Linked DNA regions of Cereibacter sphaeroides 2.4.1. The protein of the gene in region 1 binds, or shares a complex with, the protein of each later gene. Links are inferred from orthologs where the notes say so. Each region holds a gene or a part of one and is shown on either strand. Other genes may lie near its edges. The genes, in order: dnaG and RSP_RS02620.

The links.
Region 2: the proteins of dnaG (region 1) and RSP_RS02620 are in contact, whole or in part, in a crystal structure (PDB 2R6A), measured with the Geobacillus stearothermophilus proteins. The link is inferred for Cereibacter sphaeroides 2.4.1 from one-to-one orthologs. Residues at the interface, in WP_049624496.1 of Geobacillus stearothermophilus: Lys456, Leu457, Leu458, Pro459, Ala460, Asn463, Ala464, Leu467, Leu535, Leu536, Ile537, Ala538, Gln544, Glu545, Asp548, Tyr549, His552; in WP_033016901.1 of Geobacillus stearothermophilus: Ser13, Glu15, Ala16, Gln18, Glu91, Leu92, Asp94, Ala95, Val96, Pro97, Thr98, Ala99, Ala100, Asn101, Tyr104, Tyr105, Ile108.

Annotation. Positions count from the first base shown.
Region 1 is NC_007493.2:2,126,543-2,141,550, forward strand. Bases 1-2,965 are described here. They hold dnaG (DNA primase), read right to left. Parts: upstream 2,467-2,965; coding sequence 535-2,466; downstream 1-534. Other genes in these bases: rpoD (RNA polymerase sigma factor RpoD), read right to left, coding at 1-430; RSP_RS10275 (Glu/Leu/Phe/Val family dehydrogenase), read right to left, coding at 2,589-2,965. Outside these bases: more of RSP_RS10275, read right to left, coding at 2,966-4,016; RSP_RS10285 (TadE/TadG family type IV pilus assembly protein), read left to right, coding at 4,380-6,080; RSP_RS10290 (TadE/TadG family type IV pilus assembly protein), read left to right, coding at 6,077-6,634; RSP_RS10295 (TadE/TadG family type IV pilus assembly protein), read left to right, coding at 6,638-7,174; RSP_RS10300 (TetR/AcrR family transcriptional regulator), read right to left, coding at 7,239-7,829; RSP_RS10305 (hypothetical protein), read left to right, coding at 7,995-8,237; RSP_RS10310 (homoserine dehydrogenase), read left to right, coding at 8,327-9,613; glpX (class II fructose-bisphosphatase), read left to right, coding at 9,676-10,641; single-stranded-DNA-specific exonuclease RecJ, read left to right, coding at 10,638-12,389; RSP_RS10330 (GGDEF domain-containing protein), read right to left, coding at 12,601-13,680; RSP_RS10335 (2-hydroxyacid dehydrogenase), read right to left, coding at 13,857-14,852. UniProt on the Escherichia coli protein: RNA polymerase that catalyzes the synthesis of short RNA molecules used as primers for DNA polymerase during DNA replication.
Region 2 is NC_007493.2:519,680-534,605, forward strand. Bases 5,295-8,177 are described here. They hold RSP_RS02620 (replicative DNA helicase), read right to left. Parts: upstream 7,540-8,177; coding sequence 6,049-7,539; downstream 5,295-6,048. Other genes in these bases: RSP_RS02615 (sulfite exporter TauE/SafE family protein), read left to right, coding at 5,295-5,734; RSP_RS02625 (orotate phosphoribosyltransferase), read right to left, coding at 7,808-8,177. In the rest of the region: MocR-like pyridoxine biosynthesis transcription factor PdxR, read left to right, coding at 1-1,083; biotin synthase BioB, read right to left, coding at 1,085-2,071; RSP_RS02600 (biotin transporter BioY), read right to left, coding at 2,068-2,625; RSP_RS02605 (GntR family transcriptional regulator), read right to left, coding at 2,709-3,377; tRNA dihydrouridine(20/20a) synthase DusA, read left to right, coding at 3,840-4,835; more of RSP_RS02615, read left to right, coding at 4,916-5,294; more of RSP_RS02625, read right to left, coding at 8,178-8,506; pyrC (dihydroorotase), read right to left, coding at 8,549-9,589; RSP_RS02635 (AAA family ATPase), read left to right, coding at 9,734-10,648; RSP_RS02640 (vWA domain-containing protein), read left to right, coding at 10,753-11,949; RSP_RS02645 (hypothetical protein), read left to right, coding at 12,079-12,498; RSP_RS02650 (OmpA family protein), read left to right, coding at 12,713-14,818. UniProt on the Escherichia coli protein: The main replicative DNA helicase, it participates in initiation and elongation during chromosome replication. Travels ahead of the DNA replisome, separating dsDNA into templates for DNA synthesis.

The DNA.
Region 1 (15,008 bases):
GGCCGGCCTCGATGCGCTTGGCGATGGCGATCTCGCCCTCGCGGCTCAGAAGCTCCACCGAGCCCATCTCGCGCAGATACATGCGCACCGGATCGTCGGTGCGGTCGAGCGTCTCGCCCTGCGTTCCCGCCACGGCGATCTCGCGCGACCCCGAGCCCTGCTCGACGAGCTCGCCCGCGGGCTCGCCCTCCTCCGCCTCCTCGTTCTCGATGACGTTGATGCCCATCTCCGAGAGCATGGCCATCACGTCCTCGATCTGCTCGGACGAGACCTGGTCCTGCGGCAGAACCGTGTTGAGCTGATCGTAGGTGATATAGCCGCGCTCGCGCGCCTCCGCGATCATCCGTTTGACGGCGGCCTGGCTCATGTCCAGCGAGGTTTCGGCGTCCTGATCCTCGGGTTTGCCGTCGTCAGTGTCTTTGACTGCCATGGATGCTCCTCAGAAGCGCGGAGGGTGGTCTTGCCGAAGCGAAGGTCGAATCGTCGGGACGATATAGCGAATCAATAGCTCGAATCACAGGAGGGGGAAGCGCCTCAGCCCCTTTTCTTTACCCAGATCTGGCGATCGATCATCTCCTGCAGCGATCTCGACAGGGCGGCCCGGTCTTCGCCAAGGTCGGACGAGTCGTCAAGACGGGCCCGTTCGGCACGATGCCGCGCCTCCGCCGCCTGCGACAGGCGCCACGTCAGCCCCTCGTCCACGAGACCCGCCAGATCCTCGACCGCCTCCTCGATTTCCTGCCGTGCGCCGCGCCGGGCCTCGAGCTTCGCGAGCTCCTCGGCCAGGCACATGCGCGCCATCTCGAGATCCCCGGGGTGGCGCACCGACGGGCAGATGCGAACATGGGTCAGCGCCAGCAGCCTTTCAAGGGCCGGGCCCGCCTCGGCACGGATCGCACCCCGCGCCGTGTCGGCCTCGGCCATGCCGGCGGCGGCAAGGAGCACCCGGTGCAGCGCCCGATGATCGGGATCGGACAGCTCCAGCGCCTCGAGCGCCGTCTCGAACTCGTGGATCAGCGTCGGATGCAGTGCGCAGGTGGCGAGAATCACGCCGAGCCGCATCTCCTCCTCGATCCGCTCGCCGGCGGCCGTGGCCAGAAGCGAGGCGCGCGTCGAAGGATGGGGCGCCACCGCCAGGGGCTCGCGTTTGCCGCCGCGGTGGAAGGCGCGCCGCGGCACAGAGGTGCCGAAGATCTCCATCCGGAGCCGGTTCAGCTCGTCGCCGTAGTGGCGCCGGATGCTCGGATCGGCGATCCGCTGCACCGCCGCGCGCAGCCGCTTGTCGAGCGCCGCACGCCGCTCGGGGCTGTCGAAGACATGGCCCTCGGTCTCGCGCCGCCACAGAAGCCCGACCATCGGCTGCGCGGCCTCGAGCACGCGCCCCATGGCGGAAGCCCCCTCGGCGCGGATCAGATCGTCGGGATCGAGCCCCGGCGGCAGCACCGCAAAGCGCAGCCCCTGCCCCGCCTCGAGAAGCGGCAGCGCCAGATCCACCACCCGCAGCGCCGCCCGGATGCCCGCCGCATCCCCGTCGAGCGCGATCACCGGCTCGGGATGGATGCGCCACATCAGCCGCAGCTGGTCCTCGGTGATGGCGGTGCCGAGCGGGGCCACCGTGGCCCGGAACCCCGCCTCCGAGAGCGCGATCACATCCATGTAGCCTTCGGCCACCACGAGCGGCTGGCCCTTGCCCGCCGCCTCGCGCGCCGGCCCCGCATTGTAGAGGTTGCGCCCCTTGTCGAAGAGCGGCGTCTCGGGCCCGTTGAGATATTTCGCCCGCGCCGCCGGATCCATCGCCCGGCCGCCGAGGCTGATCGCCCGCCCCCGCGCATCGCGGATCGGAAAGATGATACGGCCGCGGAACCGGTCATAGGGCGCGCCGCCATCCTCGGGGCGCGCGCAGAGCCCGGCCTCGACCAGCAGATCCGGCGCGATCCCCTTGCCGGTCAGCGCCTGAAACAGCGCCTGCCGTCCGTCCGGCGCGAAGCCGATGCCGAAGCGCTCCTGCCCCTCCTCGGACAGCCGGCGCCGTGCGAGATAGTCGCGCGCGGCCGATGCCGCCCCGGTGCGCAATTGCAGGCGGTAGAACTTCACCGCCTCCTCCATCACCTCGGCAAGCTGGCTCCGCCGGTCGGCCTTCTCGGCCGCCCGCGGATCGCGGGCCGGCATCGCCATCCCCGCCTCGCGCGCGAGGATCTCGACCGCCTCCATGAAGCCCACATTCTCGGTGTCCTTCACGAAGGCGATGGCATCGCCCTTCGCATGGCAGCCGAAGCAGTAATAGAAGCCCTTGCGATCGTCGACGTGAAAGCTCGCCGACTTCTCCTGATGGAAGGGACACGGCGCCCAGAAGTCGCCCTTGCCCTGGTTCGACTTGCGCAGATCCCACGTCACCTTGCGCCCGACCACCTGCGAGAGCGGGACGCGATTGCGCAGTTCGTCGAGGAATCCGGGTGGCAGGCTCATGGTCCGGTTATCGTGCCCCCCGGCACCTCTGTCCAGCGGCCTCCGCCGCCCACGACCCCCGCCCTCTTTTCATTCTGGCCCAAATATCCCGGGGGTGTGGGGGCAGCGCCCCCACTCCTGCCTCAGAGCCCCTTCGAGCGGTAGGTGGCCGCCACCCGGCGGATCGCCACGATATAGGCCGCCACGCGCAGATCCTGCGCGCCTTCCGCCCCGTGCCAGACCTCGCGCATCGACTGATAGGCGATGCGCATCGTGTCATCGAGGCCCGAGCGCACCAGCGCCAGCTCGTCCGACCCCTGCATGAACTTCTGCTTGAAGTCGGGCGCGAGCTGCCAGCCCAGCCCCTGATCCGCCGAAAGCCGCTCGAGCTCCTCGACCAGCGCGCGCGAGCGCGCCTCCTCGGCCCGCCGCTGCATCCGGCCGAAGCGGATGTGGCTGAGGTTCTTCACCCATTCGAAATAGGAGACCGTGACGCCGCCCGCATTGGCATAGAGATCGGGCACGATGACCGTCCCCTTCTGGCGCAGGATCTCGTCCGCGCCGAAGGTGATCGGGCCGTTCGCCGCCTCGATGATGAGCGGCGCCTTGATCCGCGCCGCATTCTCCCGGGTGATGACACCCTCCATCGCGGCGGGGATGAGAATGTCGCACTCCTCTTCGAGCAGCTTGCGCCCGTCCTCGACGAAGTCGGCCTGCGAGAAGCCGCGGATCGAGCCGGTCTTCATCATCCAGTGGCGCAGCTCCTCGACCGGGATCCCGGCCGGATTGACCAGCGCCCCGTCGCGCTCGATCACGCCCGTGACCTTGGCGCCATCCTCCTCGGTCAGGAACTTCGCCGCGTGATAGCCCACATTGCCCAGGCCCTGCACGATGATCCGCTTGCCGTCGAGATCGCCCGAGAGCCCCGCGCGCGCCTTGTCCTCGGCATGGCGGAAGAATTCGCGCAGCGCAAACTGCACGCCGCGCCCCGTGGCCTCGACCCGGCCGTGGATGCCGCCCGCATTGATCGGCTTGCCGGTCACGCAGGCGCGCGCGTTGATGTCGGCCGTGTTCATTCGCGCATATTGGTCGGCGATCCAGGCCATCTCGCGCTCGCCCGTGCCCATGTCGGGGGCGGGCACGTTCTGCGCCGGATGGATCAGGTCGCGCTTGGCCAGCTCGTAGGCGAAGCGCCGGGTGATCTGCTCCAGCTCATGCTCGTCCCATTCGCGCGGATCGATGCAGAGCCCGCCCTTCGAACCGCCGAAGGGCGTCTCGACCAGCGCGCATTTGTAGGTCATGAGCGCAGCCAGCGCCTCGACCTCGTCCTGGCTCACCGACAGGGCATAGCGGATCCCGCCCTTCACCGGCTCCATATGTTCGGAATGGACCGAGCGGTAGCCGGTGAAGGTGAAGATCTTGCCCCGCAGCCGCACCCCGAAGCGCACGGTATAGGTGGAGTTGCAGACCCGGATCTTCTCCTCGAGGCCCGGCGAGAGGTCCATCAGCGCCACGGCGCGGTTGAACATCAGATCGACGGATTCGCGGAAACTGGGTTCTGCGGCTTGCATGTCAGGCCTCCTCCTCGAGACGAGGCGCGGATTGCGCCCCCGGAGGAGAAGCTAGACCGCCCGCGCGGGATTTGCACCCGCTGCCGTCACGTCGGCGAAAAGCGGCGGCCCGGCGCGCCAGCCGCCGCCGCTCCGCGCGGAGGGGACAGACCGCGCCTTCGCCGTTCCGCGCGGACGGTCCTCCCGTCTCCGGACCGCGGGAACGGCCCTTTCCGTCCGCCGCGTCTCGGGGCGCAAGACGCCGCGCCAGGGCGCATGACAGGCCATAATTCCGCCCCAACCCTCCCTCAAAATGACGCCCGGACCATGATTTGGAGGTGACGCGCGGGCCCCTTCCCCCCCGCGCGGCCAAGGATATTCTGCATGACCCGACATGACCGATCTTCCGGTCCGTCCGCCCTCCGCCGGTTCGGCCGGAGCGAGGACGGCTCGATCCTGATCTTCGGGATCTTCATGCTGATCCTGATGCTGATGATCGGCGGCCTCGCCGTCGATGTCATGCGCTTCGAGTTCCAGCGCGCGCGCCTGCAGGGCACGCTCGACCGCGCGGTTCTGGCGGCGGCCAGCCTCACGCAGAGCCGCTCGCCCGCCGAGGTGGTGCGCGACTATGTGACCAAGGCGGGCCTCGCGGACTATCTCGACGAGCCGGTGGTGAATGCCAACACGCTCAATGTCCGCAGCGTGACCGCGACCGCCGCCTATTCCATGCCCACCGTCTTCATGAAGCTTCTGGACATCGACAGGCTCGAGGCCCCCGCCGTCAGCACCGCCGAAGAGCGCGTCTCCAACGTCGAGATCTCGCTCGTGCTCGACATGTCGAACTCGATGGTGACCGACGGCACCAACCCGCGCGACCGGCTGGACAATCTGAAGGTCGCCGCCAGGGATTTCATCGACATCGTGATGGCGGGGGCCAATTCCGGCCTCGACGGCGCGCCCGTCATATCGGTCTCGATCGTGCCCTATACCGGACAGGTCAATGCGGGCGCGGACCTGCTCTCGACCTATCCCAACGTCTCCCATCGCCAGCCCTACTCCAGCTGCGTGGAGTTCGCGGCGAGCGACTTCACCACGACGGCGCTGGCCAACGGCGCCCCCCTCACCGGCTCGGGCAACAGCGAGCTCTTCTCCAGCTCCTCCTCGACGCAGGCGCCCACCTACTACTGGTGCCCCGAAGAGACCGCGGCCGGCAACCCGACCGTCACGCCCTTCTCGCACGATCCCGAGGCGCTGAAGCTCGCCATCGACAGGCTGAGCGGCGAGGGCTCGACGGCCATCGACACGGGGATGAAATGGGGCGTCACGCTGCTCGATCCCTCGACCCAGCCCTCGGTCGCGGCGCTGATCGAGGACGGCAAGGTGAACGGGGCCTTCGCGGGCCGCCCCCTCGCCTACCAGAGCGGCAATGTGATGAAGGTCGTCGTGCTGATGACCGACGGCCAGCACGTCAACCAGGAACCGCGGCTGTCGAATGCGGTGAAGACCGGCGACTCCGACATCTGGGCCACCGGCTCCGCCACCGACACCAACCGCTCGTGGTCCGTCCGGCTCTCGAACGGAACCTACTACTGGAAGCGCGACGGCACCGGCGGACATTCCGGCCCCGACACGACCATCGTCACCCGGAGCTGCACCGTCGAGCAGGTCTGCACGCGCACGCGCAACGGATCTTGCACGCGGTGGCAGGATCAGCAGGTCTGCACCGATACGCCCTCGACCGTCACGGCCCACCGGCTGAGCTACCCCGACCTCTGGCATCAGGCGCGCGTGGGCTGGGTGTCGGGCCTCTATTCCAGTGCAGGCGTCAGCGGCAGATATTCCTCGTGGGTCTCGACGCTGGATCCGACCGTCAAGAACGAGCGGACCAGGCAGATCTGCGACGCCGCGCGCGCCCAGGGCATCACGGTCTATTCCGTCGCCTTCGAGGCCGAGGCCGGCGGTCAGGCGCTGCTGCAATATTGCGCGAGCACGACCGGCCATTACTACGCGACCGTCGGACCGCAGATCCGCACCGTCTTCCACTCCATCGCAAGCCACATCACCCAGCTGAGGCTGACGCAATGATCCGCTCTTTGCTGGATCGTCTCCGCCTGCGCCTCGCCTGCGAGAGCGGCAGCGCCACCGTGGAATTCGTGATCGCCGTCCCGGTGATCCTCTCAGTCGTCTTCTCGGGCTTCGAAAGCGGGATGCTGCTGTCGCGCAAGGTGCTGCTCGACCGCGCCCTCGACATGACCGTGCGCGAGCTGCGGCTGTCGCAGATCGAGAATCCGACCCCGGACCTCGTCAGGGAACATATCTGCGCCCGCAACACCTGGGTGAAGGACTGCCTGAACGTGCTGCGGCTCGAACTGGCCCCCATCGCCACCACGGGCACCTGGGCGCTGCCGACCGCGGCCCCCGAGTGCATCAACCGCGCCGCCGAGATCAATCCGCCCGACGCCTTCACGCTCGGCGCCGAGAACGAGCTGATGCTGGTGCGCGTCTGCGTGGTGGTCGATCCGCTGTTCCCGCGCCTGGGCCTCGGGCTCTACCTGCCCAAGGACCCGTCGGGCGGCGTCCGCCTCATCTCGACCTCGGCCTTCGTGAACGAGCCGCGGCGCACGAACCCGGAGAGCTGAGCCATGCGCCGCCCCCTTCTGCGCGCCTTCTGGTCCGACCGCCGCGGCAGCGCCACCGTCGAGATGGTGCTGGTGCTGCCCCTGCTGGTCTGGGCCTATCTCGGGATCTATGTCTTCTTCGACGCCTTTGCGAAGATCACCGTCTCGTCCAAGGCCACCTACACGATCTCGGACATGCTCTCGCGCCAGCGCAGCTCGGTCGACGGGACCTTCCTCGCCAATGCCCATGGCCTGTTCGACTGGCTCACCGGCGCGCGGGCGACCTCCATCCGCGTGAGCAGCATCACCTGGGACGAGACGAGCCAGAGCTACGAGGTGCAATGGTCCTTCGCCGAAGGGGGCCCCGACATCCAGACGAACGCCACCATCGGGGACTATGAGGACCGGATCCCGGTGCTGCCCGAGGGCGATTACCTCATCCTGGTCGAGACCTGGATGGATTACACGCCGCTCTTCCTCCAGTTCCTCGACCCGTTCACCTTCACCGAATTCACCGTGACCCGGCCGCGCTTCATGCCGAAGCTCGACTTCACCGGCTGACCGCGGGGCAGAGGGAAAGCCCCGGCCCTCGCCCGCCGAGCCGGACCCCTCGACGGCTCGGCGCTCACCGGGCCGAGGCGGTCTTCAGCACCATCTCGGCATACTGGTCGGCCACCTCGTCGCGCCCCATCGGCCCCATGTCGCGAAACCAGTGCGTGACGCCCGTCAGCATGGCGATGATGGCCCGCGTGGCGAGGCGGAGATCGGGCAGAGCGAACACCCCCACCGCCGTGCCGGCCCTGAGGATCGCCTCAAGACGCTCCTCATAGCGCCGCCGCAGGCCCTCGATGACGGCGAAATTCTCGGGGCTCAGGTTCCGAAGCTCCATATAGGCGATGAAGACGGCCTCGGGCCGGTCGATGTGATAGCCGATGTGGAACCGCGCGAACTGCGCCAGCGCCGCGCGCGGGTCGCAGGGTTCGGGCAGCGCCTCGCAGGCGGCGAGCAGCTCCTCCATATGGAGCCGCATCAGGTCGAAGAGCAGCGTCTGCTTGTCGGGCGTATAGAGATAGAGCGCGCCCGCCTGCACCCCCACCTCGGCCGCGATCTGGCGCATCGAGACGGCGGCATAGCCGTGCCGGGCGATCAGCCGCTGGGCCGCCGCCCGGACCCGCGGGCCCGTCGTCTCCGCATGAGATCCTGCCGTTCGCGCCATGGCCGCAGGATTATCTGAACGCCGGTTCAATTCAAGCACCCTCCGAGCCGGCAGGCCGGTCCCTTCGGTCCGACGGCCGCTGCCGCGTACTCCCCCGCCGGCCGAGGGGCCTTGCCGCCGCTGCGGCGCAAAGGCTAATCTGCGGACGCCCCAACGGAGCCTCCGATGCGCCTTGCCCTGATCCTCGCCGCGATGGCGGCCCTTGCCGGCTGCACGGCCTTTCCCGAGGTGGAGGCCCGCACGAGCCGCGCCGATGAGCCTGCCCCGCCGCTCCTGCCGCTCGACGAGCTTCTGGCGCGGGCGGGAACCCCCACCGTGACGCCCGAGACGCAAGCCAGCCTCGAAGCGCGCGCCGCCGCCCTTCGCGCGCGAGCCGCCAGCCTGCAAAGCGCGCCCGCAGAGCCCTGAGCCGCGTTGCTCTTCCGCCCGCGACCGGCTAACAGACCAGCGCATCCAGCCCGGCGCCGCCGCGCCGTCAGACAGATTTCGGAGGTTTCATGGCTGCCCCCCTGCGTCTTGGTATTGCCGGTCTCGGCACCGTCGGTATCGGGGTGGTCAAGATCATCCAGCGTCACGCCGACCTGATCGCCGCCCGCGCAGGACGCCCGGTCACCATCACCGCCGTCTGCGCCCGCGACCGGTCGAAGAACCGCGATGCCGATCTTTCGGGCTACGCCTGGGAGACGGATGCGGTGGCGCTGGCACAGCGCGCGGATATCGACGTGTTCGTCGAGGTCATGGGCGGCTCGGAAGGGGCGGCGCGCGCCTCGACCGAGGCCGCGCTGGCCGCCGGCAAGGATGTGGTGACCGCGAACAAGGCGCTCCTCGCTCATCACGGGCAGGCCTTGGCCGAGATGGCCGAGGCCGCGGGCCTCGCCATCCGGTTCGAGGCTGCCGTCGCGGGCGGCATCCCGGTCATCAAGGCGCTGACCGAGGGGCTCGCCGGCAACCAGATGCGCCGGGTGATGGGCGTCATGAACGGCACCTGCAACTACATCCTGACCCGGATGGAGACCGCGGGCCTGCCCTACGACCATGTCTTCGAGGAGGCCCGCCAGCTCGGCTATCTCGAGGCCGACCCGAACCTCGATGTCGGAGGGATCGACGCGGGCCACAAGCTCTCGCTTCTGGCCTCGATCGCCTTCGGCACCCGCGTCAGCTTCGACGACGTGCAGCTCGAGGGGATCGGCCAGATCTCGATCGACGACATCCGCCATGCGGGCGATCTCGGCTTCCGCATCAAGCTTCTGGGCGTGGCGCAGGTGTCGGGCCGCGGGCTCGAGCAGCGGATGACCCCCTGCCTCGTGCCCGCCGACAGCCCGCTCGGCCAGCTTCAGGGCGGCACCAATATGGTGGTGCTCGAAGGAGACGCGGTGGGCCAGATCGTGCTGCGCGGCCCCGGCGCGGGCGAAGGCCCCACCGCCAGCGCCGTGATGGGCGACGTGATCGACCTCGCGCGCGGACTGCGCCTGCCCACCTTCGGCCGCCCCGCCACGAGCCTCGTCGAGGCGGTGCCCGCCAAGGTCGCGGCGCCCGCGCCCTGGTATCTGCGCATGACGCTCCTCGACAAGCCGGGGGCGCTGGCCAAGATCGCGACGGCGCTCGGCGAGGCCGGCATCTCCATCGACCGGATGCGCCAGTATGGCCACGAGGGCGGCCACGCCCCGGTGCTGATCGTCACCCACAAGGCCTCTCGCGACGACATTTCCCATGCGATCAGCCGGTTCGGGGCCACGGGCGTCCTCGTCGGCGAACCTGTGGCGATCCGCATCGAAGAGGTTTGATCCCCCCTTCCCGTTCCGCTAGGGAGGGGTCGGAGAACTTGCACCCTCGAGGAAAGTGACCAATGGCAGACGCCGCACAATTTCATGACCGAATGCTTTCGCTGGGCCTCGCCCGTGTGTCCGAGGCCGCTGCCCTCGCCTCGGCTCGCCTGATCGGGCGCGGCGACGAGAAGGCCGCCGACCAGGCTGCGGTCAACGCGATGCGCGACCAGCTCAACCTGCTCGACATCGCCGGCGTCGTCGTCATCGGCGAGGGCGAACGCGACGAGGCGCCGATGCTCTTCATCGGCGAGGAAGTCGGCACCGGCCATGGCCCGGCCGTGGATATTGCCCTCGACCCGCTGGAAGGCACGACGCTGACCGCCAAGGACATGCCGAACGCGCTGACCGTGATCGCCATGGCGCCGCGCGGCACGCTGCTGCACGCCCCCGACGTCTACATGGAAAAGCTCGCCATCGGCCCGGGCTATGCGCCCGACACGGTGACGCTGAAGATGACCCCCGCCGAGCGGGTCCATGCGCTGGCCAAGGCCAAGGACGGCACCCCCGAGGATGTCACGGTCTGCATTCTCGAGCGTCCGCGCCACGAGGAGCTGATCGCCGAGGTCCGCTCGACCGGGGCCGCGATCCGGCTCATCACCGACGGCGACGTGGCCGGCGTGATCCACTGCGCCGAGGCGCATCTGACCGGCATCGACATGTACATGGGCTCGGGCGGCGCTCCCGAGGGCGTGCTCGCCGCCGCCGCGCTGAAATGCATGGGCGGCCAGATGTATGGCCAGCTCCTGTTCCGCAACGACGACGAGCGCTCGCGCGCCCGCCGCGCCGGCATCCAGGATCTCGACCGGATCTACACCCGCGACGAGCTGGTGACGGCCGACGTGATCTTCGCCGCGACCGGCGTGACCAACGGCTCGATCCTCGCCGGCATCAAGCGCGAGCCGGGCTGGGTGACCACCGAAACGATCCTGATGCGGTCGAAGACCGGCTCGGTCCGGCGGATGAGCTACCGCAGCCCGGTGAAATGACGGGCCCGGCGGCGCGCGCCTTCCTGGGGGTCGAGGCCTCCGCGACCGGGCGCCGCTGGGTTGGCCCCTCCCCCGAGGAGGACCGGCTGGCCGAGGCGATGGCGCAGACCACGCGCCTGCCGCTCGCGCTCTGCCGCACGCTGGTGCGGCGGGGCGTCCCGGCCTCCGATGCCGAGAGCTTCCTCGCGCCCGCGCTGCGCGACCTCCTGCCCGACCCGCTGACGCTGAAGGACATGGCGCCCGCCGCCGCGCGGCTGCTGCAGGCCGTGGCCCGGCGCGAGCGGATCGCGATCTTCGCCGACTACGACGTGGACGGCGGCTCCTCCGCCGCGCTGCTGATCGTCTGGCTCCGGGCGCTCGGGCGCTCGGCCACGCTCTACATCCCCGACCGGATCGACGAGGGCTACGGCCCGAACGTGCCCGCCATGCAGGCGCTGGCCGAGGCGCACGACCTGATCCTCTGCGTCGATTGCGGCACCCTCTCGCACGAGCCCATCGCGGCGGCGAAGGGCGCGGATGTGGTGGTGCTCGATCACCACCTCGGCGCCGAGACGCTGCCGCCCGCGCTCGCCGTGGTGAACCCCAACCGGCAGGACGAGGACGGGGCGCTGGGCCATCTCTGTGCGGCCTCCGTTGTGTTCCTGCTTCTCGTCGAGGCCAACCGCCGCCTGCGCGCCGAGGGCGTGCAGGGGCCGGACCTGATGGCGATGCTCGACCTCGTGGCGCTGGCGACCGTGGCCGATGTCGCGCCGTTGACAGGTGTCAACCGCGCGCTCGTGCGGCAGGGCCTCAAGGTCATGGCGCGGCGCGAGCGGCCGGGCCTCGTGGCGCTGGCCGATGTGGCGCGGATGAAGACCGCGCCCAACAGCTATGCGCTGGGCTTCCTTCTCGGCCCGCGCGTCAATGCCGGCGGGCGGATCGGGCAGGCGGATCTCGGCGCACGGCTGCTGTCCACCGAGGACCCGCGCGAGGCGCAGGCCTTGGCCGAGCGGCTCGACCAGCTCAACACCGAGCGGCGCGAGATCGAGGCCCGCGTCCGCGAGGAGGCTCTGGCTCAGGCCGAGGCGCGCGGCATCTCGGGCCCGCTCGTCTGGGCCGCGGGCGAGGGCTGGCACCCCGGCGTGGTGGGCATCGTGGCCGCCCGGCTGAAGGAGGCCACCAACCGCCCCGCCGTGGTGATCGGCTTCGAGAACGGCATCGGCAAGGGCTCGGGCCGCTCGATCGCCGGTGTGGATCTGGGCGCTTCCATCCACCGCGTGGCGCATGAGGGGCTGCTTCTGAAGGGCGGCGGGCACCGGATGGCTGCGGGCCTCACCGTCGAGGAAGGCCGCCTCGAGGCCGCGATGGAGCGGCTGGGCGAGCTGCTGGCGCGGCAGGGGGCGGCCGAGGCGGGTCCGGCGGACCTGCGGCTCGACGGACTCCTGATGCCCTCGGCCGCCACCGCGGAATTCGTCGAGCAGATCGACTCCGCAGGCCCCTACGGGGCGGGCGCCGCCGCGCCGCGCTTCGCCCTGGCAGATCAGCGCGTGACCTGCCGGCGCATGGGCGACAAGCACATGCGGCTGACGATCGGCGGCGCCGAGGGCCGGCTCGAGGCGGTGGCCTTCGGCTGCTTCGACGGGCCGCTCGGCCCGCTTCTGGAAGGCGGCGGCGCAGGCCGCTTCCACCTCGCCGGCCGGCTCGAGATCGACACCTGGGGCGGCAGCGCGCGCGTGCAGATGCGCCTCGAAGACGCGGCGCGCGCATGATTTTCACGAAGCGCGAAATTCCCTCTTGCGCTGCTCCCTGCGCCGAAATATGACCGCGCCTGTCCCGAGTGGCCCGTTCGTCTATCGGTTAGGACACCAGGTTTTCAACCTGGGAAGAGGGGTTCGACTCCCCTACGGGCTGCCACTTCCTTCCCCTTGATTTGCTGAAGTATTCCCCTTCGAGGGGTGCAGTTGTCGCGCAGGATCCGGCTCAGGCGCAGGCTTCGAAGATCGACCGGGCGCGGCCCTCGCGCTTGGCACGGTAGAGCGCCCCGTCCGCAGTGCGGCTCGCCTCGCCGAGGTCGACGCGGCCCGGCGGCAGATGCGTGGCGCCGATGCTCACCGTGACATCCACCCGCGTCAGATCTCCGATCCGGCAACTCATGGTCAGCATCCGCTGCAGCCGTTCGGCCGCGCGGCCGGCCTCGGGCGCATCGACATCCGGCATGAGCACCGCGAATTCCTCGCCGCCGAGGCGGATCACGCTGTCCCCGGGCCGCACGGCCCGGCGCAACCGCTCGGCCATCGCGCGCAACACATGATCGCCCGCCTCATGCCCGTGGATGTCGTTCACCCGCTTGAAATGGTCGATGTCCACGATCATGAGCGCGGTGCCCCGCGACCGCGCGAGGCTGTCGGCCTCCGCGAACCGGCGCTCGAAGCTGCGCCGGTTCAGCACGCCGGTCAGAGGATCGGTCTGGGTCTCGGTGAGCAGCGTCCGCTCGCGCTGCGCGGCCGCCCTCTCGCGCTGGAGGAAGGTGCCGAACACCAGCGCCCCTGTCAGATTGAGCAGGACGAGGATGGCGGCGAGCACCTCGAGCGAGTCGGTGCGCCCGACGGGCAGCCAGGCCAGCAGCACGAGGGGCAGCGAGATCATCACCGCGAGCAAGACGAGCCCCGTGAAATGGCCGAGCCCGAGCCTGCGGCGCAGCACCGGCCAGAGCGATCCCATCAGGGCCGATGCGGCCATCGAGCCGGCGGCCAGCGCGGGCATCGCGGTCGAGACGAGCGAGATCCGCAAGAGGAGGCTGACCATGAGGGCGACCGTCGCACCGAGAGGCCCGAGGAAGGCACCTGCGAAGCCGATGAAGAGCGCGCGGCTGTCCACGATGACCCCGGGGGCCACGGCGATCGATTGCATCATCTGCACGCTCGCCCCGAAGCCGAAGGCGAGGCCCAGCAGCACATGCCGCAGGCGGCGCGACAGCCCCAGCCTCTGCACGCTGCCGTAGATCAGGGCGATCATGCCCATCATGGCAAAGCTGTTGATCAGATGGAGAATGAGAGCCACCAGTTGCTGCCCGGATCAACCGGCGGATGCGCCGCCTGCGGCGACTCTTGCCCGAACCGGACGGGCTCCGCAACCGTGTCGCACCCCCGCGGAGATGCTCGGGATGAGAAGTCGGGGCCGGATGCGCCGGGGCATCCGCGCCCCTGCCATTCGCGAAGCGCGAACGGCGCGGCGCCTCAGCGGGGGGCAGTCACCGGATGGAGAACGCGGCCCGTATCCTCGTAGGCGGTGATGTTGTCGATCGTGGTGCGGGCGATGCCGCTCAGCGCCTCGCGGGTGAAGAAGGCCTGATGGCCGGTGATGAGCACGTTCGGGAAGGTCAGGAGCCGGGCGAAGACATCGTCCTGAATGGCCTTCTGCGACAGGTCCTCGAAGAAGAGGTCGGCCTCCTCCTCGTAGACATCGAGCGCGAGCCCGCCGATCACGCCGCTCTTGAGCCCGCGGATCACGGCGCTGGCATCCACCACCGCACCGCGGCTGGTGTTCACGATCATCACGCCGCGCTTCATGAGGCCGATGGCCCGGTCATCGATCAGGTGATGCGTGTCGGGCGTGAGCGGACATTGCAGGCTGAGAATGTCGGCCTCGGCGAAAAGCCGCTCGAGCGGCACATAGGTCACGCCGAGGGCCGCGCATTCGTCGGACGGATAGGGGTCCGAGGCGATCACGCGGCAGCCGAAGCCGCGCATGATGCCCGCGAAGGTGCTCCCGATGAGGCCGGTGCCGACGACGCCCACGGTCTTGCCGCAGAGATCGAAGCCGAGGAGCCCCTCAAGGGCGAAATTGCCTTCGCGCACCCGGTTGAAGGCGCGGTGGGTGTTGCGGTTGAGCGTGAGGATCAGGGCCACCGCATGTTCGGCGACCGCGTGGGGCGAATAGGCGGGCACGCGCCCCACCGTCATCCCGGCGGCCTCGGCGGCCGCCAGATCGACATGGTTGAAGCCCGCCGAGCGCAGCGCGATCAGCTTCGTGCCGGCCGCGGCCAGCTCGGCGATGACGGGCGCCGTCACCTGATCGTTCACGAAGGCGCAGATGCAGTCGGCCCCGCCGGCGAAGCGCACCGTCTCGTCGGACAGGCGCGCCTCGATGAAGGCCAGCTGGTGCCGGCCCTCGTTGGCGGCGGCGAGAAACTGGCGGTCATAGGGCTTGGCGCTGAAGATGGCGACGTCCAAGGCAGGCTCCTTCCGATCATTTCGCGAAAGGCTAATGCGATGGCGCGGGGGTCCGTCAACCCCGGGTGGTCTTCGCGGGGCGACGGCTGCGCCTCCTGCCCAATGCTGCGGCGGGCCGCAGGGTCCGGGATCGCCCCCGCGCCGGCTTGCGGAGGC
Region 2 (14,926 bases), 1.6 Mb from region 1 along the record:
GACGGCGCGCCGGACCCCGAGCTGGTGCCCGACAAGGCGCTGGCGCGGGCCTTTCGCCGGGCGCTCCTGTCGCCCGCCTTCCGCGCCGGAGCGGATTACGGCGATGCCCGCGGCACCTCCTCGCTGCGGGAGGCGCTGGCAGCCTATCTCGCCTCGGACCGCGGCGTGGTCGCGGATCCTGCGCGGCTGCTGATCGCGCGGGGCAGCCAGATGGCGCTCTTCCTGGCCGCCCGGGCGGCGCTGGCGCCGGGCGAGGCGATCGCGGTCGAGGAGCCGGGCTATCCGCTGGCCTGGGAGGCGTTCCGCGCAGCGGGAGCGGAGGTGCGGGGCGTGCCGGTGGATGGCGGCGGACTCAGGATCGACGCGCTCGAGGCCGCGCTGTCCCGGGATCCGTGCCTCCGGGCGGTCTATGTCACGCCGCACCACCAGTATCCGACGACCGTCACCATGGGCGCCGCACGGCGGTTGCAGCTTCTGGAACTGGCAGAGCGCCACGGGCTCGCGCTGATCGAGGACGATTACGACCACGAATACCGTTTCGAGGGCCGCCCGGTGCTGCCGCTGGCCGCCCGCGCGCCCGAAGGCCTGCCGCTGATCTATGTGGGCTCGCTGTCGAAGCTGCTCTCGCCCGGTATCCGGCTGGGCTATGCGCTGGCGCCCGAGCGGCTGCTGACCCGCATGGCCGCGGCGCGCGCCGCCATCGACCGGCAGGGCGACGCGCCGCTCGAGGCGGCGCTGGCCGAGCTGATCCGCGACGGCGATCTGGGCCGCCATGCCCGCAAGGCGCGCAGGGTCTACCGCGCGCGGCGGGATCTGCTGGCGGAGCGTCTCACGGCGCAGCTGGCCGGGCGCGCCGCCTTCGATCTGCCGGCCGGGGGCCTCGCGCTGTGGCTGCGCTGCACGGGCGTCTCGGCCGAGACCTGGGCCGAAGCCGCAGGGCAGGCGGGGCTCGCCCTGCTGCCGGGCACGCGCTTCGCGCTGGAGAGCCCGGCGCCGCAGGCCTTCCGGCTGGGCTATGCGGCGCTGGACGAGGGGCAGATCGCCCGGGCGGTGGAGATCCTCGCCCGGAGCTTCCCCGGCTGACCTAGTCCGCCGCGACCGGGGGGCGGGCCCGCGCGGGGGCCACATGCAGGCCGAGCCGGCTCAGAAGGTCCCGATCCTTCCACGCCGCCGGATTGCCGGTGGTCAGCAACTGGTCGCCCACGAAGATCGAATTTGCGCCCGCGAGGAAACACAGCGCCTGCAGCTCGTCGCTCATCTCCGTGCGCCCGGCCGACAGCCGCACGACCGAGGCCGGCATCAGGATGCGGGCCAGCGCCACGATCCGCACCAGCGCGAAGGGATCGACCGCCTGCGCGCGGCCCTGCACCGGAACGCCCTCGATCTCGTTCCAGAGGTTCACCGGCACGCTGTCGGGATGCGCGGGGAGGGTCGCCAGCGTCACCAGCAAGGCGATGCGGTCTTCCTCGGCCTCTCCCATGCCGAGGATGCCGCCGCAGCAGACCTTGATGCCGCCCCTGCGGACCTGCTCGACGGTCTCGAGGCGATCCTCCATCGTCCGCGTGCTGGCGATCCGCGCGTAATAGGCGGGCGAGGTGTCGATGTTGTGGTTGTAGAAGTCGAGGCCCGCCGCCTTTAGCCGCGCGACCTGCCCGGGCGAGAGCATCCCCAGCGTCATGCAGGTCTCGAGCCCCAGATCGGCCACGCCCCGCACCATGTCGCAGAGCCTGTCCATGTCGCGGTCCTTGGGGCTGCGCCAGGCAGCCCCCATGCAGAAGCGCTGCGCGCCGGCGGCCTTGGCGCGCCTGGCGGCGGCCAGAACCTCCTCCGTCCCCATCAGTTTCGTGGCCTTCACCCCGGTGTCGTGATGGGCGGACTGCGAGCAATAGCCGCAATCCTCGGGGCAGCCGCCGGTCTTGATGCTCAGAAGGCTCGCGGTCTCGATCGCAGTGGGGTCGAAATGCGCACGGTGGAGCGTCTGGGCACGGTGCATCAGCTCGGGGAAGGGCAGGGCGTGGATCGCCCTCGCTTCCTCCAAGGTCCAGTCGGTCCTGAGGGCGGGGCGGATCATTGCCCGCGTCCCTTGAAGCGCGCGAGCGCGCCGACCAGCCCGGAGGCCAGGGCCAGCTTGACCAGATCGCCCAGGATGAAGGGCAGGAAGCCCGCCGCCAGCAGGGACGCGGCCGGCACGAAATGGGCAAGCCAGGCGAGGCCGGTGGCGTAGACTACGGTGAGCCCCGCAAGCATGGCCAGGAAGCGCACTATCGCCCCGCGCCCCTCCGCCAGCCAGCCGGCAAGGCCCGCGCCCAGCAGGTAGCCCGCAAGATAGCCTCCGGTCGGCCCGGCCATGTAGACAAGCCCGATGCCGCGCTCCGGCGTGCCCGAAAAGACCGGCATCCCCAGAGCGCCGGCCGCCAGATAGGTCGCCATCGCCGCGAACCCGAGCCTCGGGCCGAGCGCTGCGGCGAGGAAGAACACCGCGAGCGAATGCAGCGTCATCGGCACCGGCCAGAACGGGATCTGGATCTTGGCGCCGAGCGTGATCAGCGCCGCGCCGCCGAGCGCCAGTGCAAGGCCGCATCCGAGCGCTGCGGGACGGCCGATGGAAGGGGTGAGAAGCGCCAAGGGTTTGTCCTCCGGAGATAGGGTCGAATCTATCTATAATCAGGAGGGAGCCACGCTGCTCTGGCAACGTTAATTATAGATAATCAGTCGTGAATGTCGTAAGTTCCAGGCCTGTCTCCGTTATTTGCGGATGGCCTGCGCCGTCCGACCCAGCCGACATGGCGGGCGAGCGTGGAACAGGCGAGGTCGGTCTGCCCCTTGCGCAGCGCATCGAGGATCGCGCGGTGGTCGTGATCGGTGCGCGCCTCCCAGTCGCGCCGCCAGGCTGCGAAGAGAAATCGCGCGCTGGCCGCCTGCAGGTCGTCGATGGTCCGCAGCAGGCGGGGCATGCGGCAGGGAGACAGGATCAGCCGGTGGAAATGGCGGTTTGCCTCCTCCCACTCGCGGACCGTGCTGGCCGAGTCTCCGCGGCGCGTAATTTCTTCTGCCTGCAGCAGAATGGCGCGTGTCAGGTTGGGGGCGGCATGGCGCAGGGCGAGGCTCTCGAGGCTGGAGCGCATCTCGGCGACCTCGCGCAGCTCGGCCACGTCGAACTCGGTGACGCGGAAGCCGCGCCTCGGTTCGCTCTCGGCCAGCCCCCTGGTCTGCAGCTCGCGAAAGGCCTCGCGCACCGGCACATGGCTGGCGCCGAACTCGATGGCGACATGATCCTGCCTGAGCCGCGCGCCGGGCGGGATCTCGCCCGAGATGATGCGATCTGCAAGGATGCGGGCGATGCGGGCGGATTGAGTTTCTTCCGGGCTGTGCTGCATGATTTATAGATAATTGACGCGGAATGGCTTGTCGACGGCTGAGGCTGCCGCTCAACGTCTCCCATCACTGTTCGCCGACGTCAGGCGCTGGAGAGGCAACGCTCCGAAGGCATTTTCCCTACCGCGGCTTGACCCGCGCGGATCCGCTGGGCCCGCAGTGGGACAGCGGCGGGTCGGGTTGGGTCAGCTTCGCGCACCGATCTTTGCCGGCTCCGTCTCACGTTTCTTGAGCCCAGCGGCTGCGGCAGGGCGTCTGTCAAAGCTCTGCGTCTCATGATACGAGGTCCCTTCTCGCATCGCGCGCGCGGGGGATCTGCTGCCGGCTCCCTTAGGTTGGCGTACACCGAAGCGAGCCCATGATGACCTTCTGACATGGCGCATGGGACGCATCGGGTCCGATGGCGAGATCGGCGTGGATGGAACATGACGGACCGAAACGAGACGAAGGCGAGGGGAGTATAAGTGACTGAACTGAAGCAGCCTTCGTCAACGGCCTGCCGCCTGTCAGTGGCTCCGATGCTGGACTGGACCGACCGCCATTGCCGCTTTTTCCACCGGCTGATGACGCGGCGCGCCATGCTTTATACCGAGATGGTCACCGCGCCCGCCGTCATTCACGGGCCGCGCGACCGGCTTCTCGGGTTCTCCGAGGCGGAGCATCCCGTGGCGCTGCAGCTCGGCGGCTCCGATCCGGCGGAGCTTGCGCAGGCGGTCCGGCTGGCGGAACCCTATGGCTATGACGAGATCAACCTCAACGTGGGCTGCCCCTCCGACCGTGTGCAGTCCGGCTGCTTCGGGGCCGTGCTGATGGAGCGGCCCTCCCTCGTTGCCGACTGCGTGGCGGCCATGATCGCGGAAAGCCCGGTGCCCGTCACCGTCAAGTGCCGGATCGGCGTCGACGAGCAGGAGCCCTCCGAGGTGCTGCCCGCCTTCCTCGAGACCGTGGCCGCTGCCGGTGTGCGGCATTTCGTGATCCACGCCCGCAAGGCCTGGCTGCAGGGGCTGAGCCCACGGGAGAACCGCGAGATCCCGCCGCTCGATTACCCGCTGGTGATCGCCATGAAACGCCGTTTCCCCGAACTCACGATCTGTCTCAACGGCGGGGTGGGCAGCCTTACGCAGGCCGAGGCGCTGCTGGCGCAGGGGCTCGACGGCATCATGATCGGCCGTGCCGCCTATAACGAGCCCGAGCTGCTGCTCGAGGCCGACCGGCTCTGGGGCGAGGAGCCGCCGCGCGATCTCGCGGCGGTGCTGGCCGACATGCGCCCCTACATCTCGGCGCATCTCGAGGGCGGCGGACGGCTGCACCAGATCACCCGGCACATGCTCGGGCTCTTTGCCGGGCGGCCCGGTGCCCGCCACTGGCGGCGCATCCTCTCCGAGGGCGCCGCCCGGCCCGGGGCAGGGCTCGCGCTTTTCGACGAGGCGCTCGAGGCGGTGCAGCCGCGCGCGGCCTGACGTTTCCGAAGGGCGGGCCTCTGGCCTTCGCGGCCGACGCAGGCTAAGGCGGGGCGCATCCCCGCAAGAACAGGCTCGCCATGACCGAACTCTCGCTGCTCCTGCCCATGCTGGCGCTCCTCCTCGCCATCGGCGCCTTCGCGGGGATCATCGCGGGCCTTCTCGGCGTGGGCGGCGGGCTCGTCCTCGTGCCGGCCTATCTCTATGCCTTCGAGGCGATGGGCTACGGCGGGCCCTCGCTGATGCGCGTCTGCCTCGCCACCTCGCTCGCCACGATCATCGTGACCTCGCTCCGCTCCGTCCATGCCCACCACCGCAAGGGTGCCGTCGATCTCGAGATCCTGCGGCGATGGGGCCTCTGGATCGCGCTCGGCGCGGTCGCGGGCACCTTCCTCGCCTCCAGCATGAAGTCGGTCGTCCTGCAGGGGATCTTCGGCGGCGTGGGTGTGGCCGTGGGGCTCTACATGGCCTTCGGCAAGACGAGCTGGCGGCTCGGCGAGAGCCTGCCCCAGGGCGCGGCGCGGGCGGCCACCGGCACCGGAGTGGGGCTCCTGTCGGTCCTGATGGGCATCGGCGGCGGCACCTTCGGGGTGCCGCTCATGAGCCTCTTCAACGTGCCGATCCACCGCGCCGTGGCCACCGCGGCGGGCTTCGGCGTCATCATCGCCCTGCCCTCGGCCGCGCTCTTCCTCTTCACGCCCACCGATGCGGCGCCGCCCCTGACGGTGGGCGCGGTCAACTTGCCTGCCTTCGGCATCACCATCGCCATGACGCTCTTGACCACGCCCCTCGGCGTGAAGCTCGCCCATGCGATGGACCCCAAACCCCTCAAGCGGGTCTTCGCCGTCTTCATCATGATCGTGGCGCTGAACATGCTGCGAAAGGCGTTCCTCGCCTGATCCGCACAGCGGGGCGAAGGCAGGCCTGCACCCGAGCGTCGGAGCTCGCCCCAAGCGGTGCAGCACCGGACCGGCGCGCGAGCTTCAACCGAACGCTCCTGCAAACTCCTGCCTGATCGCCGCCGGGTCGGGATAAAAGCGCCCTGCCACGCAAGAGCCGGAAGGCACGGCGCAAAGGGCACCTGTCGCGGTCCTGCCGATCTCCGAAGGAGCGCGCCAGTCACCTGATGCAAGCGCGTGGGCTGCCTGTGTCTTCCGCGGCAGCGCCGGAGAGCGGGGGCTCGATGCCCCCCGAGCCGGCCCCTCTCGGCGCGTCAGTAGCTCTCGATTCCCTGCTGCCAGGGCCGCACGAGATTGCCGAACCGCGTGAAACGGCCTTCGAAGCTCAGTTCCACCGAGCCGATGGGCCCGTGGCGCTGCTTGCCGATGATGACTTCGGCCTTGCCATGGACCTGCTCCATGATCGCCTGCCACTGGGCCATCTTCTCCATCTCGTGGTCGCCGGGCTTCTCGCGCTCGCGGTAATATTCCTCGCGGAACACGAACATCACCACGTCGGCGTCCTGCTCGATCGAGCCCGACTCGCGCAGGTCGGACAGCTGCGGCCGCTTGTCGTCCCGGCTCTCGACCGACCGCGACAGCTGCGAGAGCGCCACCACCGGGATGTTCAGCTCCTTCGCGATGGCCTTCAGCCCCTGCGTGATCTCCGAGACCTCCTGCACGCGGTTGTCGCGCGAGCCGCCCGAGCCCTTCAGCAGCTGGAGATAGTCCACCATCAGCACGTCGAGCCCGTGGGTCCGCTTCAGCCGCCGCGCGCGCGCCGCCACCTGACTGATCGGCAGGGCCGGCGTGTCGTCGATATAGAGCGGGCAGGCCTCGAGCGCCTTCGCGGCCTCGACGAAGCGGCGGAACTCGGCCTCGGTCATGTCGCCGCGGCGGATCTGCTCCGAGGGAACCTCGGCCGCTTCCGACAGGATCCGGGCGGCCAGCTGCTCGGCGCTCATCTCGAGGCTGAAGAAGCCCACCACGCCGCCCTCGATCGCCCCTTCCGCCCCGTCGGGCAGGCGCCCGCGGCGGTAGGCCTTGGCGATGTTGAAGGCGATGTTGGTGGCGAGCGAGGTCTTGCCCATCGAGGGGCGCCCGGCGAGGATCAGAAGGTCGGAGGGATGCAGCCCGCCCAGCTTCTTGTCGAGATCGGCAAGTCCCGTCGAGATGCCGGCAAGGCCCCCGTCGCGCTGGTAGGCCGCATTGGCCACGTTCACCGCGTCGGTCACGGCCTTCAGGAAGCTCTGGAAGCCGCGCTCGGCCTGGCCCTGTTCGCCCAGCCGGTAGAGCTTCTGCTCGGCCTCGACGATCTGCTCCTTCGGCTCCGACGCCACATCGACCCGCGCGGCCTTGGCGGCGATGTCGCGTCCGAGCCCGATCAGCTCGCGCCGGACAGCCAGATCGTAGATCATCTGCGCATAGTCGCGCGCGGCGAAGGCCGAGATCGCCGCCCCCGCGAGCCGCACGAGATAGGCGGGCCCGCCCAGTTCCTTCAGCCCCGCATCCTCCTCGAGGAAGGCCTTCAGCGTCACCGGCGAGGCGAGCGCATTCTTCTGGATCCGCGCCGCCGCGATCTCGAAGATGCGCTGGTGGACCGGATCGAAGAAATGCTCGGCCCGGATCACCGAGGCGATGCGGTCGAAGATGTCATTGTTGGTCAGGATCGCGCCGAGCAGCTGCTGCTCGGCCTCGATGTTGTGCGGAAGCACCTCCGGAGATTTCTCCGCCTGAGGCTCCCGGAGCGCCCTGACCTCGTTCATGACTCTGCCCTCTGCTCTCGTTGCGCGGGCGCCACCTTCAGCGGGCGCCCTTCCTGTCTCGCTGGCCCCTGATACCCCCGAACGGCCGTGTCGGGCAGGGGGTATAGGTTCGGGGACGATCCGGCCTGAAGCCTGTGGACAAGCTGTGGATCGTTTTGCGGTCTCCACAGCCTACCACATATCGCTGCGCCTTCAGCCCGAAAACGCAGGCTCTGGGCCGCACTTCGGGCAGGGCCCGGATTCGCCCACAGGCCCCGTGCCGCCTCCGTCAGAGGCTCTTCGTCGGATCGGCCGGTTTCCGCGCGTCCTGCCAGTCGCGGGGGTTGGACAGGAAGCTCTCGACCTCGGCCAGCGTGCCCGCGTCGAACGTGCCCGAGGCGCGCGCCTCGGCCAGCACATCCCACCAGGTGCACAGATGATGCAGCGTGACCCCGTGCGCCTGCAGCCGTCCGATCGTTTCGGGAAAGATCCCGTAGTAGAAGATCACCGCCGTATGGGCGCAGCTGGCGCCCGTCTCGCGGATCGCATCGACGAACGAGAGCTTCGAGCCGCCGTCGGTGGTCAGATCCTCGACCAGAAGCACGCGCTGACCCTCGGTCATGACCCCCTCGATCCGGGCGTTGCGGCCGTAGCCCTTGGGCTTCTTGCGCACATAGGTCATGGGCAGGCCCAGCCGCTCGGCCACCAGCGCCGCGAAGGGGATCCCGGCCGTCTCGCCGCCCGCGATATTGTCGAAGGCCTCGAAGCCCGCGTCGCGCAGAAGCGTCACCGCCATGAAATCCATCAGCGTCGACCGGATGCGCGGATAGGAGATCAGCTTGCGGCAGTCGATATAGGTGGGCGAGGGCAGACCCGAGGCCAGCGTGAAGGGCTCCTGCGGGCGGAAATGCACCGCCTCGATCTCGAGCAGCATCCGCGCCGTCAGACGGGCGATCTCCTCGCGCGGCGGAAAGGAGGTGGGGATCATCGGGATGGTCCTTTCATCGGGTCCGCCTGCGGCGGGAAGGGGTCAGGGTTCGACGTGCCACAGAAGCGGGAAGCCGGGATCGAAGACCGTGACCGGCCCGGCGCCCGTCTCGATCTTGCCGGGCAGCGCGAGAGCCGCCCCCTTGCGCAGGGTGATGCGCTCCTCGTTCGCCGGCAGGCGGTAGAAGGCGGGCCCGTGGAGCGACACGAACCCTTCCAGCCGGTCGAGCGCGCCCTCCTCCTCGAACACATGGGCGAGGATCGAGAGCGTGTTGGGGGCGGTGAAGCAGCCCGCGCAGCCGCAGCCGCTCTCCTTGGCCGCATCGACATGCGGCGCGCTGTCGGTGCCGAGGAAGAAGCAGGCCTCGCCCCCCGTCGCGGCAGCGCGGAGCGCCAGCCGATGCGTCTCGCGCTTGGCCACCGGCAGGCAGTAGTAATGCGGCCGGATGCCGCCCGCGAGGATGTGGTTGCGGTTGATGATCAGGTGATGCGTGGTGAGCGTGCCGGCCATGTCCGGCCCCCCGCCGCGCACATAATCGAGCCCCTCCCGCGTGGTCACATGTTCGAGCACGACCCGGAGCCCCGGCGTCGCGCGCCGGATCGGATCCAGCACCCGGTCGAGGAACACGGCCTCGCGATCGAAGATGTCCACGGCCGGATCCGTCACCTCGCCATGCACGCAGAGCGGCAGGCCGATCTCGGCCATGGTCTCGAGCACGCCGCGCACCCGGTCGAAGTCGCGCACGCCCGAGGCCGAATTGGTCGTGGCCCCCGCGGGATAGAGCTTCACCGCCGTCACGAGGCCCGAGGCCGCCGCCGCGCGCACATCGGCCGGATCGGTCGTCTCGGTCAGATAGAGCACCATCAGCGGCTCGAACCGCGCGCCCTCGGGCAGGGCGCGCAGGATCCGGGCCCGGTAGGCCTGGGCCTCCGCCGCGGTCACCACCGGCGGCACGAGGTTCGGCATCACGATGGCGCGGGCGAAGTGCCGTGTGGTTTCGGGCAGCACCCCCTCCAGCATCGCGCCGTCGCGCAGGTGGAGGTGCCAGTCGTCGGGGCGGCGCAGGGTCAGGCTCTGGGTCATGCCTGCCGCCTACTGCAAAGGGCGGGCCTTTTCCAGTGAGTCGCGCAAGCCCCCGCCGCTCGCGACCTTGGTCGCAGACCGCGGCCCCGCGCTTGACCCGGGCGGCGCGGCCCGCCACCTTCGGCCCATGACCGGAGTGCCGCCGTGACCCAATCCCTGCCCGCCTCGATCAACGCCGCCGCAGCTCTCCTCGCGGGGCAGGGCTATGTGAGCGACCGGGCGCTCTCGACCGTCGTCTTCCTGTCTCTGAAGCTCGGCCGGCCGCTCTTTCTCGAAGGCGAAGCCGGCACCGGCAAGACCGAGATCGCCAAGGCGCTGGCCGCCGCCCTCGGGCGCCGCCTGATCCGGCTGCAATGCTACGAGGGGCTCGACGCGGCCTCAGCCGTGGCCGACTGGAACTTCGCCGCCCAGATGATCGCGATCCGCACCGCCGAAGCCGCGGGCGGGGCCGACCGCAGCGCGCTCCGCACCGAGCTCTTTATCGAGGAGTATCTGATCGAGCGCCCGCTCCTGCAGGCCATGCGCCCCCAGCCCGGCGGCGCCCCGGTCCTGCTCATCGACGAGCTCGACCGCACCGACGAGCCGTTCGAGGCCTTCCTGCTCGAGGCGCTCTCGGACTTTCAGGTCACGATCCCCGAACTCGGCACCATCCGCGCGCCCGAACCGCCGCTCGTGATCCTCACCTCGAACCGGACCCGCGAGGTGCATGACGCCCTCAAGCGCCGCTGTCTCTATCACTGGGTGGATTATCCCGATTTCCCGCGCGAGGCCCGCATCCTCGCCGCCCGCGTGCCCGAGGCACAGGAGCGGCTCAGCCGCGAGATCGTGGCCTTCGTCCAGCGCCTGCGCCGCGAGGATCTGTTCAAGCGCCCCGGCGTGGCCGAGACGATCGACTGGGCCAAGTGCCTGCTCGCGCTCGACGTGATCGAGCTCTCGCCCGAACTCATCGCCGACACGCTGGGGGCGCTCCTGAAATATCAGGACGACATCCAGAAGATCCAGGGCTCCGAGGCGCGCCGCCTGCTCGACGAGGCCCGCCGCGACCTCGCCCCGGCATGAGCCTCTTTCAGTCTGGCGCAAATATCCTCGGGGGGGCCTCCGGCCGCGGCCGGAGGCGCGGGGGGCAGACAGCCCCCCGGCGCGGGCGGGGACGGAGCTGAGACATGGAGTTTGAGGCCCCTGCCGACGGCAGCCTTGCCCGCAACATCCTGTGGTTCGCCCGCGCCCTCCGCAAGGCGGGCCTGCCCATCGGATCGGGCCGGATCGCCGATGCGGTCCGCGCGGTCGAGGCGGCGGGCTTCACCTCGCGCGAGGATTTCTACTGGACGCTCCACGCCTGCTTCGTCTCCCGCCCCGAGCATCGGGCGGTCTTCGCGCAGGTCTTCCGCCTGTTCTGGCGCGATCCGCAGTTCCTCGAACAGATGATGAGCCTCCTCCTGCCGCAGCTCCGTGGGGTGCAGGAGGACCGGCCGCCGGAGCCGGCCGAGAAACGTGCGGCGGAGGCGCTTCTCGACGGTGCCGAGCGTCCCGAGCGCGCGGCCCCCGACCCCGAGGGCAGCCTGATCGAGATCGACGCCTCCGACACCGCCTCGGGCGAGGAACGGCTGCGGCGGCTCGATTTCGAACAGATGTCGGCCGAAGAGATCGCGGCGGCCCGGCGCATGCTGGCGCGCCTGTCGCTCCCCGTTCCGCCGATCCGCTCGCGGAGGCTTGTCGCCGCGGCGGGCGGGCCGCGGGTCGATCTGCGCCGCACGCTCGCCCGCGCCCTGCGGCAGGGCGGCGAGATCCCCGCGCTCGCCCGCCGCCGCCCGGCGCTGCGCTGGCCGAACCTCGTCGTCCTCTGCGACATCTCGGGCTCAATGTCGCTTTATTCACGGCTGGTGCTGCAGTTCATCCATGCGGTCGCGAACCGGAAGGGTCAGGGCTGGGCGCGGGTCCATGCCTTCACTTTCGGCACGCGCCTGACGAACATCACCCGTCACCTGCGCCGCCGGGATGTCGATGCGGCGCTGGCCGCCGCCGGAGCCGAGGCGCAGGACTGGTCGGGCGGCACCCGCATCGGCGAATGCCTGCACATCTTCAACCGCGACTGGTCGCGCCGCGTGCTGGGGCAGGGGGCGGTGGTGCTTCTCATCACCGACGGCCTCGACCGGGGAGACCCGGCGGCGCTCTCGCGCGAGATGGAGCGGCTGCATCTGTCGGCGCGCAGGCTGATCTGGTTGAACCCGCTGCTGCGCTGGGAGGGCTTCGCCCCGCGCGCCGGCGGCATCCGCGCCATGCTGCCCCATGTGGACAGCCTGCGCGCCGCTCACTCGGTGGCCTCGCTCGAGGCTCTGAGCGAGGCACTTTCGCGGCCCTGAGGGCCCCCGATCACACATCTGTTATCTCCGTCTCTCATACGCCGGGGGAACGCAGTCGGCGCCGGTCGGTTGATGCGCCATGCAGATCCGATGCCGAGAGGCCGAGATCACAGAGAGAAAGGACAGACGATGACCTTCAAACTGCTCCAGACCACCGCCGCCCTGTCGCTCGGCCTCTTCGCCCTGCAACCGCTTGCGGCTGCCGCGCAGACGACGACCGAAGACTGCATTCCGAGCGCCAGCGTGACCTGCCCGCCGGGGGCCTCTTCGGTCCCGGGCACCGAATCGCCCGGCGGCACCGATGACTCGACCGCTGCCGCGCCGGTGGATTCGACCTCGACCGGCGGCGGCGCCTCGGGCAGCACCTCGACCACGCCGATGGTCCCGGGTGCGGAAGCGCCGGACGGCACGGACGATTCGACCGCTGCCGCGCCCGTCGATCCCAGCTCGACCGGTGGCGGCCTTACGACCGAGGGTATGGCACCCAGCGTTCCGGGCACCGAATCCCCGGATGGCACCGACGACTCGAACGCCGCCGTTCCGCAGTAACGTCGGGCCTCTCAGAAGCCTTACTCCTGCCGCCGCCCGATTGGGCGGCGGCTTTTTTCATTCCACGGGCAAAGGCCCTTCGGGCGCCGGTCCAGCACTGGCATCTGTCCGCCTGTCGCTGCGCCGGACGGAACGAAAACAGGGGCAGACGGTTCTCAAGCAGCATGAAAGGTCCGGTCGCCAAAACCCGGATCAAGGATGAAAGGATTTTCCGATGAAGAGCCGTCTTATGACGACCACGGCTGCGCTGTCGGTCGCGCTTTCCACTTTCCAGCCGCTGCCCCTGATGGCGCAGGATGCCAACAAAGCTGTCTGCGCGCAGAACCCCGACCTGTGCCCGCCCAGGCAGAAGCGGGGCGAGGGTGCCCAGAAGCGCAAGGAGCAGGAGCAGGCGAAGGAGAGGCGGAAGGAAGAGCGTCCCGCCGCGCGTGCGGCTCAGGAGGAAGAGGGCGCGGCTGCCCGCGCGCGCCGTGCCAACCGCGAGCAGGTGGAAGAGGGCGGTCAGGCGCGCCGGCCTGCAGCCGAGCAGGACGCTCCCGCCCGGGGCGACAAGGCGCGCGCCCGCGCGCGTGACAGCGAAGACGGCGCGGCGCGTGCCCAGGCGGAGGGGAATGCGGCCGACGACACCCGCCTCCTTCAGGAGGGGAACGGTCAGGGCGATGCGGCTCGTCCGGCCAAGCGGGCGCGCCCGGCCGAGGAAGAGCGCCCTGCCGACCGCGAGCGGGCGGGTGACCGCGCCCGCGCGGCCGAAGAGGGCGGCGCTGCCCGGGATGCCGTCCGCGCCGGCGACGAGCGCCCGGCCGCCGGTGCCGAAGGCAGGAAAGCCCAGACCCGCGAGGCCTCGCCGGACGGTGACGGCCCGGATGCCGAGGAGCTGCGCCGCAGGCTGCAGGGGGAGGCTCCCGCCAAGGACCGTCAGGCGCGCGGCGACCGCGATGGCGGCGCGGCGGCCGATGAGGAAGGCGGCAGGAACGCTGAAGCCCGCGGCGACGGGCAGGCCCGTGATGCCGAGGGCCGCGATGCAGAGCGCCCGCGCAACCGAGACGCGGAAGGCCGCGATGCGGACCGCGAGCGCAACCGCAACGCCGAAGACCGCACCCGTCCGGCCGATGCCCAGGCCCGCGACGGCCAGGGTCGCCAGCAGGCCGGAGACGAGGCGCGGCGCGCCCGTCAACAGCAGCCCGAGCGCGAGGAGGCGCGGAAGTCGCTGGCCCGCATCCTCGAGAGCGAGGATCAGGGCGAGGAGTCTGCGGCTGCGGCGGCCGCCTCTGCCGAGGATGCGAGTGAGGCTGCCCGCGAGGCGCGGCGTCAGGCCAATCGTGCGGAGCGCATCACCGAGGAGAACAGCCGCTCCAGCAACGAGGAATTTCGCACGCTGCTGAACGGCAACCGCGACAAGAAGAATGACGACGACGACGATGAGGGCGGCCTCTCGAACTTCGAGAAGTTCGGCCTGCTCGCGCTCGGCGGTCTCGCGGTGGGGACCCTGCTCAACAACAACCGCGGCGAGGTCGTCTCGAACAGCGGCGACCGGGTCGTCGTGCAGCGGTCGGACGGCACCTATTCCGTGCTGAAGGACGATGACACGCTGCTGCGTCGTCCGGGATCCGAGGTGGTGACGCAGTCCTTCGACGACGGCTCGACCCGCTCGGTCGTGACCCGCGCCGACGGCACCCAGATCGTGACGATCCGCGATGCGTCGGGCCGCGTGCTGCGCCGGACGGCCGTCGACGGTCAGGGCCGCGAGGTCATGCTGATCGACGATCTCGAGTCTTACCAAGCTGTCGATGTCTCGCGTCTGCCCGAACCGGCGCCGGTCTACAGCTTCGTCCAAACGCGGGACCAGCGAGACCTGCGGCAGGCTCTGGAACAGACCCGCACGCGCGATCTGGACCGGACCTACAGCCTGCGCCAGATCCGGGAATATCGCGAGGTGCGCGCGCTCGCTCCGGCGATCGACGTGGACCAGATCACCTTCGACACCGGTTCGGCCGCCATCGATCCCGACGAGGCCGAGAAGCTCGCCTCGCTGGGCCAGACGATCGCCGACATGATCGCCGAACGTCCCGAGGAGGTGTTCCTGATCGAGGGCCATACGGACGCCGTGGGCGATGCTGCATCGAACCTCGCGCTGTCCGACCGGCGGGCCGAGTCGGTGGCGCTGGCGCTGACCGAGTATTTCGACGTGCCGCCGGAAAACATGGTCGTGCAGGGCTACGGCGAAGAGGATCTGCGCGTCGACAGCGACGGGCCGGAGCAGCGCAACCGCCGCGTGGCGGTCCGGCTCATCACGCCGCTGATGCAGACGGCGTCGAACTAAGCCGGCGGGGGTCTGCCCCCGTCGCCTGCCAGCCTCGGGCCGCCATGCCACCTTTTGGCACTGGCGGCCCCTCCGTGCCCCGTCGCATGATCGCTGAAACAACGGGGA